Regions from separate parts of the Halobacillus shinanisalinarum genome, predicted to be linked through region 2. Evidence: riboswitches for the same ligand, from Rfam matches in the RefSeq annotation. Region 2 holds a riboswitch; the other holds the start of a gene.
The links. Region 2 has a riboswitch for S-adenosylmethionine ahead of MUO14_RS14230 (PLP-dependent aspartate aminotransferase family protein). Riboswitches for the same ligand answer to the same signal wherever they lie in the genome.

Region 1 (4,257 bases), 930 kb from region 2:
GAACGATACAGATAAAGGTGTTTTCTCGAAACAATACAGCAACTGGGCAGGAACGATTCATACATCTGGTTACTTGCCGAAAGAAATGAAGACCTGGTTCGCGCTTGGTGGAGACGCGGAGCCAGTCGAATTTGATTTTGCAAAATGGTTGCTGGGTGATGATGTGAAGTTGGAACGGATTACTGGAGAAGTAGATACAGATATCCCGTTTGTTCACACGGATGAAGGGGCCTATTGGACAGGGAGAAAGTAGCTGAAGTATTGTTTTGCATATAGAACGAAACAGAATCGCAGCAATGAGTATGGACAAGGAAAGAGCACGCTCACATGAATGATAATGAAGCTTGCTCTTTCTAATGGGTTTAGTTTATTAGCATAAGAACTTTACTCGTCTTTACTATATATAATCGAGATCCGGGTAGCCATCGTTATAGTCTTTTGTAAAGCCGCAAGCATGGTTGGAAAATCAAGGGGAATGTTCAACTGTAATTTTTCACATTTCTCTCGGTTATTACACATGATTGACCCTTGAAATTCGTTGGGGACCTTCTTATCGTTCATTTCTATGACAATTTTGCTTTATACCAAATGGACATAAATAAAGAGGTTGTAGCAGGACTAAATATTGACAGTAAACTAATCATAGCTAGAATAATCTTTGCAAATAAATAATCAAAAGGCTGCATACTCCTCGCCAGGAGATATGCAGCCTTTTTTACACGGACTATTAACCTAAGGGGCCATCCTAACAGCTTCTTCTATTTAAACCTAATAACCATATCCGCCAAAGCCACCTGCTCCAACGATGATTAGTAGGATGAAGAGGACTACAATCATAGCAAATCCTCCACCAGCATATCCACTCATAACTACACCCCCTTTTCAGTTAGCATATTTAAAACATCACCTATTGGAAGGTACAGCACACCATTTTTACAAAAAATAGGCGTTTGCATAGACCAGTGGTTACGTGAGGGGCTATGGATTAGGGGGGCAATTTACCCGTTAAAGGGGAAGCGCTTATTTACAACCAAATGATGACGACATCCAGTTGTTTGGCTATAATCTTTGCTGGCGAAAATACTTCCCAAATTTAAAAGGCTAGAGGGACTTGCTTTTGAATCATCTCAAGGAAGTATACAAGTTGTTTCTTCAGGCGTTGGTCACAATCTTCATTCGTTATCGGTCGTGCTCGGCTAGACTTATTAATTTGATTGTCAAGCAAATACACGCCCTTTAAATTTTGTCCTTTTAACGTAGCCAGTAATGGTTTTAACGCATATTCAATCGCAAGCAAATGGGACTTGCTGCCACCGGTCATAATTGGGAAGACGGGGGTGTCCTTTAACACATCCTGTGGCAGTAAATCAATTAGAGCCTTAAGAATTCCAGAGTACGACGCTTTATATACAGGGGAAGCAACAATAACTCCTTTTGCCTGTTGAATCGTCGTTGCAATTTCTTCAATCGCCTCACTTTCATAGCGTGCATAAAATAAATCTTCCGGTGACACATTGCGTACGGAAATCTTCTCTGTAGATCGTCCTTCCTGATCGACCAATTTTGCTAAATAATCTAATACAAGCTCTGACCTTGATTGCTCAGAAGGGCTTCCAGATAACAGTACAATTTCACTCATATGACCTCTCCCTTTCTTAAAATAAATGCTCAACTATTCTACGTTTTATTCATTGGTTGGAACTATTCCACACATATAAAAACCCTCTTTTCTTTAATGAGAAAAGAGGGTTAGCTATAAAAATGCCGCTCTTATCTCCCAAGATAAAGATCTTGCTGGACGGAGCACCTTTCTGACATCAATCAGAGGTTGCTGAAGCTTCACAGGGCCAGATCCCTCAGCTTCTCTAGATAAGCTTATTAAATTTGAGTCTAATCTTAATATGATTCTCCTAATAATGTCAAGGTAATTTTTGAAAAGAGTAAATGAATTCTGAAAATGGGCGTCTTAAATAATGGCGGGGTATCTTGTTGAGTTACGGAGGTATCCTGTGACAAATCACTTTTTAATACATACCAGACATCGCCAGACAGGAGACATCGAGTCCCGCTATTTTTGATTAATGATGCCAATACCTTTGTATTAAAGTTAATTAATTATTATTCTATTTCTAATGTTAATCAGTACTCCTTATAGAGCCTATCTTATTGGAACCCAGATTTCAGAATACGAATCTGAATGGTAGGGATAAAATTCTTTATAGACTTCGAGTGATGCTATATCCGCTGTTTCATATCCATTAGAGGGCAACCATCCTGAATCAATCTGCTTCCATACATTTTCTATAGCTTCTGGAATGAGTCCGTGTACTTCAAATACAACCCACCTTGAAGGAGGAACTTCAAAGCTCGATAATTCATCGGGGACGTTACCATGGAATTGTGTAGCGATCCAATAGTCCCATGTGTTTTGCGTTTCATTATAGTTGTCGTAGATTGCTAATAGACCGTTAATTTGTCCGTTATTTAATTGAACCAGTAAATCGGCGATTCCACTTTTGGTGGCCTCTCCCCAGAGTAGTTGGATATCCTTGTCCTCGTTATCACATGAAATTTCTTTTTTAATGCCTGCGACTTGAAAAGCATCTCTCTCAACAATAGTATGCTTCATGGTTCTTGCTCCTTTCAAGTTCTTTCAGTATGTCGGTTAAGGGGAACAACTTGCTCCTATTTAATCTACTGGCACGAAATAATGGTTTTTACGGTAGGCCAATGCTTCCATTGTAGCAATTAATTCATCTTCGCTCTCGACTTTTATCTTATACCAAGCCATTCTATGATTCTTCTTTTCTTCAATAGCTGTTGCCTGAAGCCGTGTTCCTTTCTTTCCGGCTGCCATATAGTTAACCGTGTTTGAAATCCCGACAGATGTCTTTCCGTAAGAGTTGGACGCTGCTGCAAATACATAATCAGCAATAGCAAATGTAACGGCTCCATGAACGGTTCCATGTGAATTTAACATATGATTCTCGACATCTAATTCGGCAATAGCCTTACCTTCGTTGATTTCCATTAATCTAATTCCCAAGAACTGAGCATAAGGCTCATTCTCCATCACTTTAACTATTTCTGCTTTATACTGATGGTGCAGATCACTTTCGTTGATTACAGGTTTCAAGACTGTTCCTCCTTGCTTGAATACACTTCATTTTCCTGAAGGATTCCTATTCTATTGGTTGGACGTCAAATATTAAATGAAGTATGACCCTTACTTTGCCGTTAATTGTTTGCTAATGTATTCTTTTAATAGAATCGCTTGTTTAACGTAACCCTCACCAATTGTTCCTCTTTCATTTGTAACAATAACTTTAGATAGAATAGAGTGTTGTCTAATCTCAGTTACAGTTGCTGTAATTTCTAACTGTTCCCCTTGTCCAGAAGGGGCTAAATGTTTAACCTGTACGGAAGCTCCCATACCTTCTTCTTTCGGAGTTAGATACGGAAGAATTAGTTTTCTAGAAGCCCATTCCATGTGGTATACCATTGTTACTGTAGAATAGGCGGGATGGACAATTTCTCCCTCGAATTGTGCAAACATATCCGAGGTTACTTCTGCCTTTATTATAGCTGTATCTCCCACCTGCAGTCCGCTCTTCATTGCCAAACTCCCCTTTCATATAATTAATATTTATTTTCCTTCGAAATGGGCTGGTCGTTTTTCTTTAAATGCCTTTAAGGCTTCAAGTCGGTCTTCAGTAGGAATAACAACTTCATAGGCTTTAGCTTCTATAGCTAAGCCAGTGTAAGTATCGACATCATTTCCATGTTGAATCGCGTATTTAGCTTGCGTCACAGCCAATGGCCCATTAGACATTATTTCATTTGCAAGAGAAATTGCTTGAGTTAGTAACTCCTCTTTTGACACCATCTTATTGATTATTCCTAATTCTTCTGCTCTTTCAGCTTCTATCTTCCGAGCAGTTAAGATGAGTTCTTTTGCGTAGGCAGGACCAATTAACTTTGTAAGGCGTTGAGTTCCCCCTGCGCCCGGGATGATGGCCCAACTAACTTCCGTTAATCCCATTTTTGCGTGATTAGAGGCTAAACGTAGATCACAAGCTAATGCAAGTTCAAATCCACCTCCTAATGCGTACCCATTAATCGCTGCTATAGTAGGCTGGGGCATTTCTTCAACAAGGGTGAACACATTCCGTATTTTGGCTACATTTCGCCTGACTTCTTGTTCAGTCAATGTTTGTCTTTCTTTTAAATCAGCCCCGGCACTAAAAGCCTTTTCAC
Region 2 (4,257 bases):
GGCTAAAAGCTTAAACCTGCAAATCATTGCTGAAGGTGTAGAAACACAGGAGCATATAGAATACTTAAGCAAAAAGGGATGTCACGAGTACCAAGGGTATTACTATAGTAAACCTTTACCTGTTGCGAGCGTGCGGTCATGCTAGTGACCCACGCTTTTTTTTCTGTCACCAGGAATTTATAAAATTATTGTTGGATAAGTTCGCGTTGCGTGGGGCTACGCCCAGCTCCAGCACCTAGCCAATCGAGGTCATATGTCAATCACTTCCGTGGCCCTGCAGTTGGGTCGTTCGGTGTTGGCGCAAAGCGTGTCGAATTTAGTCGAACTTCCTCTACCCCAGATTTTAGCCGAATCCTATATCGCGGGTTGACCAGGGCCACGCGCTTTTGTTCTTGTTTCCTGGGACCTTGCTTTTCTATTGGTATGGTACACTGAATAGTAGAGTCGATGTAATAAGTTCAGGACAATAATTAGAAATGAGTGGGGATATGAAAGAAGTGCTTAAGATCTATAGCGAATGGTTAACCCCTATTGGTGAAAAGGAGCGGGAAGAGGTTCATCGTGATGGGGATTGGCATGAAAGCTTTCATTGCTGGTTTTATAAGCATGAGGAGAATCGGAGCTGGATCTATTTTCAAAAGCGTGCAGATAGTAAGAAGGATTTTCCGTCCCTCTATGATATTACGGCCGCGGGGCACATTGCAGCAAGCGAGAGCCGAATCCATGGGGGTTACGTGAGGTTGAAGAGGAGCTTGGTTTAAATTTGTCTGAGGGTCAGTTAAATTATTGTGGATTTTACAAAGAAGAGTTGTTGCTTAAAACGATAAAAGACCGAGAAATTTGTCAGATTTATTTATTTCCATATGAGAATCATTTGAAGCTGAAGATCAATGAAGAGGTAACAGATGTAGTTCAGATTGAGCTCGAGGATTTTCTTAGTATGATCTCCAAAAAAAGCCCGAATTTACAGGCTGAATCCATCTTTACTGGCGAGCAGATCCCTCTATCTTATTCGGATTTCTGCCCTCATCATTTTGATTACTACCAATCTGTTGTACAGGCTATATTAAGTAGCCGGTAAACTATAGTTATTGACAGAATATTGTGTTGATCGATATACTTTGATGCATTCAAGTGCAGAAGGAGAGAGATTATGAGCCATCAATCATTTGATACACGTATTGTACACAACAAAATGGATCAGGGAGATGCACTAAATAGTAAATCAACTCCGATTTATCAAACATCTTCCTTTACATTTAAGGACTTAGATCACCTGGAAAGCTATTATGCTGGCGAAGCATCGTATTCGTATTCCCGTGAGAAGAATCCGAATACCGAAGAACTCGGTCAAACCGTTGCGAATCTTGAAGGGGCAGAAGCTGGTGTCGCCGCTTCTTCTGGCACCTCGGCAATTTTGGCTGGCATTCTTTCTGTAGTGCAAGCCGGTGATCATATCGTTGCTGCAGAAGATCTTTACGGCGGAACCCATCATTTGATTACAAAGGAGCTGACAAGCTTTGGCTTTGAAGTTTCAATTGTTTCATTTGCCGATAAAGAAAAGATTGAAGAGGCGATTCAGCCAAATACGAAATTGCTTTATACAGAGTCGGTCTCTAATCCTTTTCTAAGGGTGGAAGACCTAGAAGGGCTTGTAAGTCTCGCGAAGGATCATGGCCTGTACACAATGGTTGATAATACCTTTGCCACTCCATACTTATTACAGCCCTATAATAAGGGGATCGATATTGTTGTACATAGTGCAACAAAATATATCGGCGGCCATAGTGATGTGACTTCAGGGATCGTCGTTGGCAACCAGGAATTAATGGCAAGAGCAAAGCAAAAGGTGAGTGCACTTGGAGCGAACCTCAGTGCCTTTGAGGCATGGCTAACTCAGCGGGGGTAAAGACACTCGGTTTACGTATGAAACAGCAATCTGCTAATGCACAAACACTGGCAGAGTCTCTACAACAAGATGAGTTAGTTAATCAAGTATTTTATCCAGAATATGTTTCAGAGCAGGGACACGGGGCCATTGTCACGGTTGAACTTAGTGAAAAGGTTGATCTCGATCAATTCTTTCGTTCATTAGGTTGGATTAAACTAACACCGACCCTTGGTGGATTGGAAACGACTGTATCCTATCCGATTCGAACTTCACACCGCGCGTTAACGGATGAGGAGCGCGCCCTTATCGGTGTCAATGATTATGTGGTCAGACTGTCGATTGGAATAGAAGAGTCAGCGGATATCATAGCCCAGTTCAAGGAAGCCATTCATGGATCTGTAGATGAAATAGTCAAAAATGATTGACTTTTCTAATTGTTATACCTTATAATTTTTAACCATAGCCAAATTAAATAGCAAGTACTCTTATCAAGAGCGGCAGAGGGAATAGGCCCTGCGAAGCCCGGCAACCTTCAAACATCGGTTTGAAAAGGTGCCAAATCCTACAGATCAAGGATCTGAGAGATAAGAGGAGGACATGATTATTCAAACCCCTCTTCTTATCGAAGAGGGGTTTTTCGTATTTAAATCATCTTCTTTGGCCTCGCCTCAATGCCCTCTTGTCATTCAAATCTTATTTAAAACTTTAGGAGGATGTAAAATGACAAACTCATTTGAAAGCTACGATTTAAGCACGGTTTCACTTCATGGTGGGCAATCCCCGGATCCAACCACAGGTTCAAGAGCGGTACCGATTTATCAAACGACTTCTTATGTTTTTCATGACACTGATCATGCACAAAGTTTATTTGCCCTTGATGAGCCAGGAAATATTTATTCAAGAATTGGAAATCCGACAGTAGATGTTTTTGAAAAAAGAATGGCCTTGCTCGAAAATGGCGTTGCTTCTGTGGCTACAGCTTCAGGCATGTCAGCGATTGCTCTATCAATCTTAAATCTAGCAGGCTCCGGTGATGAAATTGTGGCTGCATCGAATTTATATGGTGGTACTTATAATTTATTCGCTAACACTTTGCCGCGATATGGCATTAAAGTGAAATTTGTTGACCCTGAAGATCCGGAAAACTTCCGTAATGCATTGACGGATAAGACGAAGGCTGTATTTGCTGAGACGATTGGTAACCCAAGTCTTCATGTATTAGATTTTGAAAAGGTCTCTGCAGTTGCCCATGATAATGGTGTTCCACTAATTGTTGATAACACATTTGCTACTCCTTATTCCTGTAAGCCAATTGAACTTGGGGCGGATATCGTTGTTCATTCCGCTACGAAGTGGATAGGCGGGCATGGAACAGCCATCGGTGGTGTTGTGGTTGATGGGGGAAGGTTTGACTGGACGAACGGCAAATTCCCTGTTTTCACTGAGCCGGATGAGAGTTATAACGGTATCCGTTATGCTTCTGATTTTGGCACACTAGCGTTTGTAACAAAATTACGCGTTCAATTATTGAGGGATTTGGGTGCCTGCTTAAGTCCGCAAAATGCTTTCCTATTATTGCAAGGACTTGAAACATTGCCATTACGAATCGAGCGTCATAACGATAATGCGTTAGAGCTGGCAGAATATCTTAAAGGCCATCCTGATGTTGAGTGGGTTTCCTACCCGGGGCTGAAAGAGCACCCTGCCCATTCATTAGCTGATAAGTACCTAGAAGGTGGTTACGGCTCGATTGTCAATTTTGGGATCAAGGGAGGCCGTGAAGCAGGTCGAAAAGTCATTAATAACATTGCTTTATGGTCACACGTAGCCAACGTAGGTGATGCAAAATCGCTCATTATCCACCCCGCCTCAACGACACACCAACAGCTATCTGTTGAAGACTTGGCCGCAAGTGGTGTATCAGAAGAGTTGATTCGTTTATCTGTTGGCTTAGAGTCAGTGAAGGACTTGGTGAATGACTTGGACCGTTCAATTGCAACAGCAACTGGTAAAGATACGAGTTCTGCAATTACTGAGAACGATGAAGGTGTGATCAAATGGGCGCTTCAATCTGCACAAGTAACTGAAGAGCAGGGTGGAGAACAAGTGACTCGTCCGAAGCGTTTAGCTGTTGTTGGCTTAAGCGGCAAGCCTTCTCGACCAAGCCATCGATTAGCACGTAAGATGCAGCGTCTCGGTTATCAAATTGTTCCGGTTAATCCGAGGGAAGATGCGGTGTTAGGAGAAAAAGCCTATCCAGACATTAGCTCAATTCCTTTCAAAGTTGACGTTGTTCAAATTTTCCGCAGCCCTGAAGCGGCAATTGAAATTGCTAAAGAAGCAGCTACTGTACAACCTGGGGTCTT

Region 1: another riboswitch for S-adenosylmethionine. It lies ahead of ssuE (NADPH-dependent FMN reductase); the one in region 2 lies ahead of MUO14_RS14230 (PLP-dependent aspartate aminotransferase family protein).

What each region holds. Positions count from the first base shown of each region.
Region 1 is NZ_CP095074.1:3,756,795-3,761,051, forward strand. It holds gene MUO14_RS18520 (C45 family autoproteolytic acyltransferase/hydrolase) at 1-253, shown strand, start outside; gene MUO14_RS18525 (YjcZ family sporulation protein) at 769-867, opposite strand; gene ssuE (NADPH-dependent FMN reductase) at 1,094-1,639, opposite strand; SAM riboswitch class I at 1,768-1,876, opposite strand; gene MUO14_RS18535 (GyrI-like domain-containing protein) at 2,159-2,629, opposite strand; gene MUO14_RS18540 (PaaI family thioesterase) at 2,690-3,136, opposite strand; gene MUO14_RS18545 (thioesterase family protein) at 3,227-3,616, opposite strand; gene MUO14_RS18550 (enoyl-CoA hydratase-related protein) at 3,647-4,257, opposite strand, start outside.
Region 2 is NZ_CP095074.1:2,827,941-2,832,197, forward strand. It holds gene MUO14_RS14210 (putative bifunctional diguanylate cyclase/phosphodiesterase) at 1-145, shown strand, start outside; gene MUO14_RS14215 (NUDIX hydrolase) at 489-761, shown strand; gene MUO14_RS14220 (NUDIX hydrolase) at 764-1,081, shown strand; partial or broken gene MUO14_RS14225 (trans-sulfuration enzyme family protein) at 1,196-2,220, shown strand; SAM riboswitch class I at 2,374-2,482, shown strand; gene MUO14_RS14230 (PLP-dependent aspartate aminotransferase family protein) at 2,612-4,257, shown strand, end outside.